DNA from 3 places in the Paenibacillus dendritiformis genome. Region 3 is predicted to be linked to each of the others. Evidence: riboswitches for the same ligand, from Rfam matches in the RefSeq annotation. Region 3 holds a riboswitch; each other region holds the start of a gene.

Region 1 (3,275 bases), 270 kb from region 3:
ACGTGCCGCCGTACAGATCGAGCGACACGATCAGATGATCGCCTTGTCCGAACTTGGCGAACACCGTCTGTATCGCCGCCATGCCCGAGCTGCAGGCGAAGCCGGCATCGCCCTGCTCCAGGGCGGCTGCCGCTTCCTCCAGCACGGTACGCGTCGGATTCTTCGTACGGATATAATCGAACCCCGTGCTCTCTCCCAATCTCGGATGACGATAGGCGGTAGCTTGGTAAATCGGATAATTAACGGCTCCTGTCGCCGGATCGTGAACCGACCCGATCTGGGCCAAGCGGCTTTCCATGCGGTAATCGGCTTCGTTGCGCTGCACCATTATACGTTGGCCCCTTCCTTACGCAATACGGCATTGCCCAGTTCGTACGGCGTCTCCTGATAGACATAGTAGTTCAGCCAGTTCGAGAACAACAGATTGGCGTGGGCGCGCCACGACGAACGCGGCTGGCGTGACGGATCGTTGTTCGGGAAATAATTGACCGGCAGATCCATCTCCATCCCTTTGGCGATATCCCGATCGTACTCCCATTTCAACGTGCAAGGGTCGTACTCGGAATGTCCGGTCACGAAAATATGCTTCCCGTCCCGCGTCGCCACGAGATAGACGCCCGCCTCTTCCGACTCGGCGAGAATATCCAGCTCAGGCACCCGCTCCACGTCCTCGCGGCGAATCTCCGTATGCCGGGACTGGGGCACGAGGAATACGTCGTCGAAGCCGCGCGTCAGCTTCACATTGTCCTTGGTGGTACAGTGCGGATAGACGCCGAATATTTTGCGCTCAAGCGGATATTTCGGAATGCCGTAATGGAAGTACAAGCCGGCCTGGGAAGCCCAGCAAATATGGAACGTGGACGTTACGTTGGCGGAAGACCACTCCATAATGCCGCACAGCTCGTTCCAATACGTCACTTCCTCGAATTCCATTTGCTCGACCGGCGCCCCCGTAATGATCATGCCGTCGAATTGCTGTCCTTGGATTTCATCGAAAGTCTTATAGAATGAGGACAAATGCTCGGCGGATGTATTTTTGGATGTGTGCGTCGCTGGATGAAGCAGCGTCACATCCACTTGCAGCGGCGTATTGCCTATGAGGCGCAGCAGTTGCGTCTCGGTCGTCTCTTTCGTCGGCATCAGGTTGAGGATCACAATTCGCAAGGGACGAATATCTTGGTGATACGCGCGGGTTTCGTCCATGACGAATATATTCTCCTGAGACAATATTTCTTTGGCCGGCAAATGATCGGGAATCTTGATCGGCATGACGCTCTCCTCCTTCATAAATCCATCATAATGTGGTTGTCGCTTGCGGGATAAGGGTACAAAAAAACCTTTCCCGACATTCGAGAAAGGTTGTGCATTTCCAGATTCATGCGCCTCTCTCATCTGTCAGCAGCAGTCCTCTGACCGCTACCGCAAGAATTAGCACCGTGCACGCGGCAGATACGTCCTTGAATGCAAGAACGGCTCTGCGCATCTGGCCGGTTGCCGGGTTTCATCGGGCTTGTCCCTCCACCTGCTCTTGATAAGATTGCTAACATTTCATATTCGATTGCAGTCCCGGGAAGCTGAACAGGACTTGGTAATAATTTAAAGGCAAGACGAGCCAGAAGTCAAGAGGAAAATCACCTTTTGCTCCTTCCGGCATATCGTATTCCATGTACGCCGCAGCGAACCGATTTTGTCTTGAAAAAAGGACGTGCCGAGCGGTATACTTAACAGGTGCCTGAGCGGCACAGTTGTCATAAAGTTCGAAGATTATCGTAAATCATTTCAAATTGGGGTGAATTTCGGATGGATGGCGACCCGAGGCAATGCCGAGGTACGAACGGACAACCGAATAAGGCGATTCGGCGGGACTCCGTGCAGCTTGACGGCTGTTGCGTTCTGTCATTATGCCCATCCCCGAGCGTCATGCGCGGATAAATGCCGTGCCCTGGGGTCTACGGCTCTCATCTGCATCTGCCCTGCACGAATCGTCTAAGTAGACGAAGCAAGCTGCCGCATCGGATATGCGGCCGAAGGGGAGATTGGCAATGAAAATCCGTCTAGTAAACGAAGGCGTCTTCACGCCGGTGGATGATATACAGATGACACTCGCTCCGCCGGAGAACGGCTTCTATTGGTTAGATGCCGATTTGGAAGATCTGGTCGAGCTGCAGCCCTTGTTCTCCATACATGATCTCGCGGTCGAGGACTGTATGAGCGAAGAAGAGCAGCGGCCCAAAATCGAAATCTATGAAAATCATTATTTCATCGTGCTGAATAGCATCCGCTTCGACGATGAGGAAATATTTCTGCGGGCCCTGAATATCTTTCTCGGCAAACACTTCATCATCACCGTGACGAAGCAGAAAATCAATGAATTGCGCATGGTCAAGCCGATGCTGTGGGAGCAGCAGGTGAGCTCGGCCGACCGCATGCTGTATCACTTGCTCGATCTGGTGGTGGATAACTACTTCTCGGTAGCCGATCGGATCGAAGCCAAGATCGACACCTTGGAGGAAGAACTGATCGTCAGCGCCAAGAAGGCCCACCTGAACGAAATCATTAGTCTTCGCAGCGAGATTCTATGGCTCAAAAAAGGATTGGCGCCGCAAAAAGAAGTGCTGCTGGTCCTCTACCGCAAGGATCTCCGTCTCATCGACGATGATCTGCAGAAGTATTTCCGGGATATCTATGAAAATGCGGTCAAAGTCTCCGAGACGTTCGAGACCTTCCGCGATCTGATGGGCAACTTGCGAGAATCGTATCAGCTCAGCATCGCGAACCGGGCGAACGACATCATGCGCGTATTTACCGCGATTACGACGATTTTCATGCCGCTGACGCTCATTACCGGCATCTACGGAATGAACTTCGATTATATTCCATTCATGGACTGGGCCTACGGCTCGCTTTATATTATCGGCTTTATGCTCATACTCGGTGCCCTGATGTTCTACTTGTTCCGCAAAAAGGACTGGATATAAAAGGTTCCGCAAGTGGCCTTTATATGATACAGGTTGGTTTCCAAGCCCGCCTCCCCCAACAAGGGAGGCGGGCTTGTTCCCGCTCTCCCGCTTACCCGGCCTGAGCCTGCCGCGCCTCCCGGCTCTTCCGTCTGCGGTGCAGAAGCCGGAGGAAGCGTATCCGTTCATAGTTGGTCTGCAGCTCGGAAGCCGGCAGTTCCAGCGCCGCTTCGCCGAACGCCTTGATATAGATCGGCTTGATGTACTCGTCCCCCAATTCAATGAGGGCCGACTCAACCGCTTCGCGTTCGGCGGGAG
Region 2 (3,275 bases), 2.9 Mb from region 3:
AAAATCGAAATGATCATGACTTCAAATTCATAGCGGTGATACCCGTATCGAATCGCCAAGTCCCCGAGACCGCCGCCGCCGACCATGCCTGACATGGCCGTATAGGTGACGAGCGTCACCGCCGTAATCGTCGTGCCGGCGATCAAGCCCGGCATCGCCTCCGGCAGCAGCACCTTGCGCACGATCTGCCAAGTGGAGGCGCCCATCGCCTGCGCGGCTTCGATGACGCCGCGGTCCACCTCGCGCAGCGAGGTCTCCACCAGGCGGGCGAAGAAAGGCGCAGCCGCGATAACGAGCGGCGGAATCGTGCCTTCGACCCCGATCGAGGTGCCGACGATCATCCGAGTAACTGGAATGAGTGCAATCATCAAGATAACGAATGGCGCGGAACGCAAAATATTAACGATAAAAGAGACCCCGAAATATACGGTTCTTCCGGCCGTTCCTTTTGATTTTCCCGTCAAATAAAGCAGCACGCCGAGCGGAAGCCCGATTACGATCGTGAACAGCACGGAGAACAGCATCATCGCCAGCGTGTCGCTTGTCGCCGTACCGAGCTCATCCCAGTTGATTTTGGAGAAATCGAGATCCTTCATTACGCGATCACCTCCACTTCAAGTCCTCTATCCTTCAGCGCGGAGAGCGAACGCTCGACATCCGGCAGGCCGCCGTCCAGACGAACGACCAATTGTCCGTATGGTATATCCTTCATGCGCGATATCGTGCCCTGCAGTATCGTGAAGCGGACACCCGCTTCGGTGAGGACGGTTTGCAGCACGGGCTCATAAGTGACATCGCCCAAGTAATTGATCTTGACGACGCGCGAATGGTCGCCTGCCTGCCCCTGGAAGGCCATCCACGGCTGCAGGTCGGCGTCATGGCGCTCCTCCATAATGAACTCCCTCGTCACCGGATGCTGCGGCTTCAGGAAGACGTCGACCACCTTGCCCTGCTCCGCAATCTGGCCGGCATGAATGACGGCGACCCGATCGCATATCGCTTGAATGACATGCATCTCATGGGTGATGAGCACGATCGTGATGCCGAAGCGGCGGTTAATATCGAGCAGCAGCTCCAGAATCGATTGCGTCGTCTGCGGATCGAGCGCGGAGGTCGCTTCGTCGCAGAGCAGCACCTTCGGATCGTTGGCCAGCGCGCGCGCAATGCCGACTCTCTGCTTCTGTCCCCCGGACAGCTGCGCCGGATATTTATTGCGGTGCTCCTCCAGTCCGACGAGACGGATTAATTCATCCGCCTTCGCCTTCACTTGGGCGGCAGGCGTGTTCTGCAGCCGCAGCGGGAAAGCGATATTGTCGAACACGGTCGCCGAGGACAGCAGATTAAAATGCTGAAAAATCATGCCGATCTTGCTGCGCTGCTCCTGCAGCTCCCGCTTCGACAGCTTCATCATGTCCACCTGATCCACGAACACCTTCCCGGAGGTCGGGCGCTCCAGCAGGTTGATGCTGCGCAGCAGCGTGCTCTTGCCGGCCCCGGAGTGGCCGATAATGCCGAAAATTTCCCCTTGCTCTATCGTCAAACTGACATCATTCAATGCGAGAGGTCCGGACAGCTTCCCTTTGGCTTCATATTGTTTGCTGATATGCTCCAGACGAATCAATGATAGTTTTCCCCTTCCTAATTAGCGGTGACCCGTATCTCTGTATATTCACGCCAAAAGCCCCCTCTTGGCAGATGCCAAAAGGGGGCTGTCTCATACTTCTTCATTCCAGATGGGTTAGCGCCCTTTCTTATCTGCCAGAACTTATCCGTTCTGAAGGAATTAGCACCATTGACATCCTGCAATCTTGCGGCAGCGGTAAGCTGCGAGCAAATACGGGTTGCAGGATCGGTTGCCGGGCTTCACAGGGCCTGTCCCTCCGCCACTCTTGATAAGAAATCGTTATGAAATTATTCAAAGTATATGATATTACTCGGGTATTGTCAATTGACTTTTTTTACCTTACGTTTCATTTTTCCAGGGTAACGATCGCGCGGAACGAAGCGGTAAGCGCGCCGCACACCATCTGCATGCCTTCTTCCACATCGTTCATGTTCGCCTGGATATCCTCCAGCCGCAGCTTGCTGTTCAAGCTCCGGTGCCGCTGCCACAGATCGTCCTGCATCTCCGCATTCATATAATGAATCTCGGTATTGCGGCGCTTGCGCAAGCGCTGCATCGCTTCTCCATGAAGCTGCTTCAGACCGGACAGCTTGTCGGTAAGACGCGGATGCCTGCCTGTCAAGTGCAGGCGGCGGAGCACCGTGAAGTAAGAGAAAAACGGCTTCATTTCCTCCGTCTCCAGCCGCAGCACCTCATTCAAAAGCGTCCCCAGCTTGTCCAGGATCGAGAAGATGCGGATGAATGCATTTTTATAAAAGTAAACGTGACGGTAATAATCATCCAGCTCATTATCATTCATATCATCCTGGTACTTCTTCGTCACCCGCTCCGCATACTTGCCGGAGGCATAGATGCTCTCCTCCAGCTCATCGAGCGACGTGCGAAGCCCGACCGTCCAGATTTCGATTTTGCGCCAGTAGTGACCCGGATCCCCGCCGTTGTCCATCTGCTTCCTTACATGCGACAGATAGCGGTCTATCGCCTCCATCGCTTCCTTCAACGCGCCTTCGTCCCTGCGGGGCTCTTCCCCGAACAGGCTTCGCAGCATCGCGACCACCCCCGATTAGTATCCGTTCGGGAAATAGTCTTTCCAACGATCGTCAACCCGTTGCACGATATCTTCCCGCGGGAACAATTCGTCCGGGTAGCCCGGCTTCATGCGCGCATCGATAACAATCGGCAGTTGATACGCAATGTGGTGATTTCGGACTTCCATCCGCGCGTATATATCAGAAGCAGGGTTGAAGCGGGTGAACACCGTCCACAGGAAAGAGAGCTGCGTGCGGGCCACTTGCGCATCGTCCACCAGGAAGACGAGCGGCCAAGGCGTCTCCTGATCGGCCAACCGCTCCATCAGCCGTTGCGCCAGCTGCGGCTCGGCCTCATAGGACGCTCCGGACATCGTCAGGCAGCCGCGGCAGAACACGGCCACATCCGTTATTTCGTCGATCGGTCCCCCCTCGTACGTATGCGGGAGCTCGCGGACCGGCTCGCCGACACCCAGCAATATGCCCTTGCTGCCATGGTTCAGCTTGTGCCCGGTATAATCGAGCGTATCATGGGACGTATTGTTCAGCACATACAGATCCGACTCCGGTTGGAAGCGCTCCAATACGTTCTCCATCAGCTGCGCGAAATTGTCCAGATCGAC
Region 3 (3,275 bases):
ATATCGAGCTGCTGCTGGAGCAGGGCTATCAGCTGCCGGAACGATTTACGGTCAAGGCCGCGGATGGAGAGACGGATCTGTACGGCATTCTGGTCCCTCCCGCATCCCGCGAACCGGGGCGGAAGTATCCGCTGATTGACTATTTCTATGGCGGGCCCCAGCTTCTCAATACGCCGAAGTCGTTCCTGTTCGAGGCCCCCCTTGATTTCTCCGGCGGCGCCCAATCGTTCGCCCAGCTCGGCTTCGCCGCGATCGTGATGGACGGGACGGGGACGCCGTACCGCTCGAAGGCGTTCCATGACACGTCCGACGGCAGGCTGGAGCATGCGGCCGGATTGGCCGATCATGCCGCCGCCATCCCGCAGCTGGCCGAACGCTACCCGTTCATCGATCCGGAGCGCGTCGGCATCTGGGGCGTCTCCGGAGGCGGCTACGGCTCGGCCCGGGCCATCCTGACCTATCCCGACGTCTATTCCGTCGCCGTCTCGGGGGCCGGCAATCACGATCAGCGCGCCTACATTGCGGCATGGGGCGAGCGCTTCCAGGGGCTGCCCGGCAAAGAACATCCGGGGCGGTACGCCCGTCAGGACAACGCCCGACTGGCGGCCAATCTGAAGGGCAAGCTGCTGCTCGCGCACGGCGATATGGATGACAACGTCCATATCGCCCATACGATGCAGCTCGTCGATGCGCTGATTCGGGCGAACAAGGACTTCGATCTGCTCATCATGCCGAACGTCAATCACAGCATTCAGTCCAACCGCTATTTCATCCGGCGCAAATGGGATTATTTCGTGAAGCATCTGCTCGGGGCCGAACCGCCCGCCCAGTATGAGATCGCGCCGGAGGCGCAGCATGCGGCCGCAGAGGCCGCTCCGCCTATTCCCGACTAATCCTATGAAAATAAAATTGACAACCGCCGCAATCCTGTGTATGATTCTCACATGACAATTTCATTTTCTTGACCTTATCAAGAGCGACTGAGGGAATAGGCCCTATGACGTCCGGCAACCTTACCCATTTGCGGTAAAAGGTGCTAAATCCTACAGAATGCGCGGCATTCTGAGAGATAAGTGGTTCCTAGCGATGCAATGCAGCCTCTTTCTCTCCTGAAAGAGGCTTTTTTCATTCGCTGGAATGGATGCCGGACGAACGGGCCGATACAGATGGACATTGGAGTGTGAGAGAGATGATAGAGATAAGGAATCTCGTCAAGGAGTACCGGAGCAAGACGGGAACGGTCGTCGGTGTCGATCATGTCTCGCTGCATATCGAGAAGGGCGACATCTACGGCATCATCGGGCGAAGCGGAGCGGGCAAAAGCTCCCTGCTGCGCTGCATCAATCTGCTGGAGCAGCCGAGCTCGGGCAGCATCCTCGTCGACGGCGTCGATCTGACCAAGCTGCAGGGCGAGCAGCTCCGTCAGGCCCGGTTGAAAATCGGGATGATCTTTCAACATTTTCACCTGATTCGATCCAAGACGGTCTACGAGAACATCGCCTTCGCGCTCAAGGCGAACCGGACATCCAAGGCGGATATCGAAGCGCGCGTGACCGAGCTGCTGGAGATGGTCGGCTTGGCCGACAAGCGCGACGTCTATCCTTCGCAGCTGAGCGGCGGCCAGAAGCAGCGGGTGGGCATCGCCAGAGCTCTCGCGAACGATCCGCATGTGCTGCTCTGCGACGAGGCGACATCCGCGCTCGACCCGGAGACGACTCAGTCCATCCTCGACCTGCTGCAAAAGATCAACCGTGAATGGAAGCTGACGATCGTGCTGATTACCCATGAGATGGAAGTCGTCAAGGCGATCTGCGATCGGATGGCGGTCATGCAGAACGGCCGCGTCGTCGAGGAGGGACCTGTCTATGATATCTTTGCGAATCCGCAGCATCCGATGACCCGCTCCTTCATCAGCAGCCTGTTCCAATTCGAGCTGCCCGACCGCTTGCTCCGGAACGGCGCCGGCACCGTCGTCAAGGTTCACTTCGTCGCCCCGCAGGCGGAGGAAGCCGTCATTACCGATATGCTGAAGAGGTTCGACGTCATGGGCAATATCCTGCATGGCAAAATCGAATATATCCATGATGCGCCCCTCGGCATCCTTATCCTGGAGCTGAACGGCGACCCGGCCGAAGTCCGGCGGGCCATGGATTATATCGCATCGCGAACGCACCGACTGGAGGTAATCAGATAAGATGGACTCCCTCATACAGATCCTGCCCGATCTGTACAAGGCGTTTTTTCAGACCTTGTATATGGTGGGCATCTCATTAGTTGCCGCTTTAATTCTGGGTCTTCCTATTGGAATAATATTATTTGTGACGGATAAAGGACTGTTCCTGGAAAACCGCCTGACCCGCGTGATCCTGGGCTTCTTCGTCAACATGATCCGGTCGATTCCGTTCATCATCCTGCTCGTCACGCTGCTGCCGCTGACGAAGCTGATCGCCGGCACCACCATCGGCCCGACGGCCGCATCCGTCTCGTTATCGGTTGCCGCTGTCCCGTTCTTCGCCCGGCTCGTCGAGACCGCGCTGCGCGAGATCGACAAGGGCGTCATCGAAGCGGCGGTGTCGATCGGGGCCACGCCGTGGATGATCATCAAGGATGTGCTGCTTCCCGAAGCGAAGCCCGGCATCGTCCAGGGGATCAACATCACGGCCATCAGTCTTGTGGCCTACTCGGCCATGGCCGGGACGATCGGCGGAGGCGGCATCGGCGATCTGGCGATCCGCTTCGGGTACTACCGCTATGACAATATGGTCATGTTCACCACCGTCATCATCCTTATCTGCCTTGTGCAGCTCATTCAATATGCCGGCGATTTCGCGGCCAAAAAGGTAGACAAGCGCTAACGCAAGCTAACGGAGGCTTCAACATCATTTCACATATTATGGAGGGTATCATCATGAAAAAGACAGTCATTCTTCTCTCGCTTATCCTGACATTCGGCCTGCTGGCCGCCTGCGGCAGCGGTTCGTCCTCCAGCGGCGGGGACAATGCGAAGCAGGAGGAGAGCAGAACGTTGAAGTTCGGGGCCACCGCAGGCCCATACAGCGATATGCTGACGAAGGCGATCAAGCCGATTATGGAGAAAAAAGGCTATACGATCGAAATCGTCGAATTCGGAGATTACGTGCAGCCGAATCTGGCGCTGTCCAACGGCGATCTGGACGCAAACCTGTTCCAGCACAAAATCTATATGGATAACTTCGCCAAGGAGAACAAGCTAGAGCTGACCGATCTGATCGCCGTACCGACGGCGCCGATGGGCA

The links. Region 3 has a riboswitch for S-adenosylmethionine ahead of L6439_RS21865 (methionine ABC transporter ATP-binding protein). Riboswitches for the same ligand answer to the same signal wherever they lie in the genome.
Region 1: linked by a shared signal. The riboswitch ahead of metA (homoserine O-acetyltransferase MetA) and the one ahead of L6439_RS21865 (methionine ABC transporter ATP-binding protein) in region 3 are both predicted to bind S-adenosylmethionine.
Region 2: linked by a shared signal. The riboswitch ahead of L6439_RS05620 (methionine ABC transporter ATP-binding protein) and the one ahead of L6439_RS21865 (methionine ABC transporter ATP-binding protein) in region 3 are both predicted to bind S-adenosylmethionine.

The regions. Positions count from the first base shown of each region.
Region 1 is NZ_AP025344.1:4,662,341-4,665,615, forward strand. It holds gene L6439_RS20610 (aminotransferase class V-fold PLP-dependent enzyme) at 1-328, opposite strand, end outside; gene metA (homoserine O-acetyltransferase MetA) at 328-1,269, opposite strand; SAM riboswitch class I at 1,386-1,538, opposite strand; gene corA (magnesium/cobalt transporter CorA) at 2,043-2,978, shown strand; gene L6439_RS20625 (HRDC domain-containing protein) at 3,070-3,275, opposite strand, start outside.
Region 2 is NZ_AP025344.1:1,276,105-1,279,379, reverse strand. It holds gene L6439_RS05625 (methionine ABC transporter permease) at 1-596, opposite strand, end outside; gene L6439_RS05620 (methionine ABC transporter ATP-binding protein) at 596-1,621, opposite strand; SAM riboswitch class I at 1,749-1,899, opposite strand; gene L6439_RS05615 (Cthe_2314 family HEPN domain-containing protein) at 1,971-2,672, opposite strand; gene L6439_RS05610 (UbiD family decarboxylase) at 2,688-3,275, opposite strand, start outside.
Region 3 is NZ_AP025344.1:4,927,856-4,931,130, forward strand. It holds gene L6439_RS21860 (S9 family peptidase) at 1-893, shown strand, start outside; SAM riboswitch class I at 965-1,076, shown strand; gene L6439_RS21865 (methionine ABC transporter ATP-binding protein) at 1,190-2,194, shown strand; gene L6439_RS21870 (methionine ABC transporter permease) at 2,196-2,855, shown strand; gene L6439_RS21875 (MetQ/NlpA family ABC transporter substrate-binding protein) at 2,909-3,275, shown strand, end outside.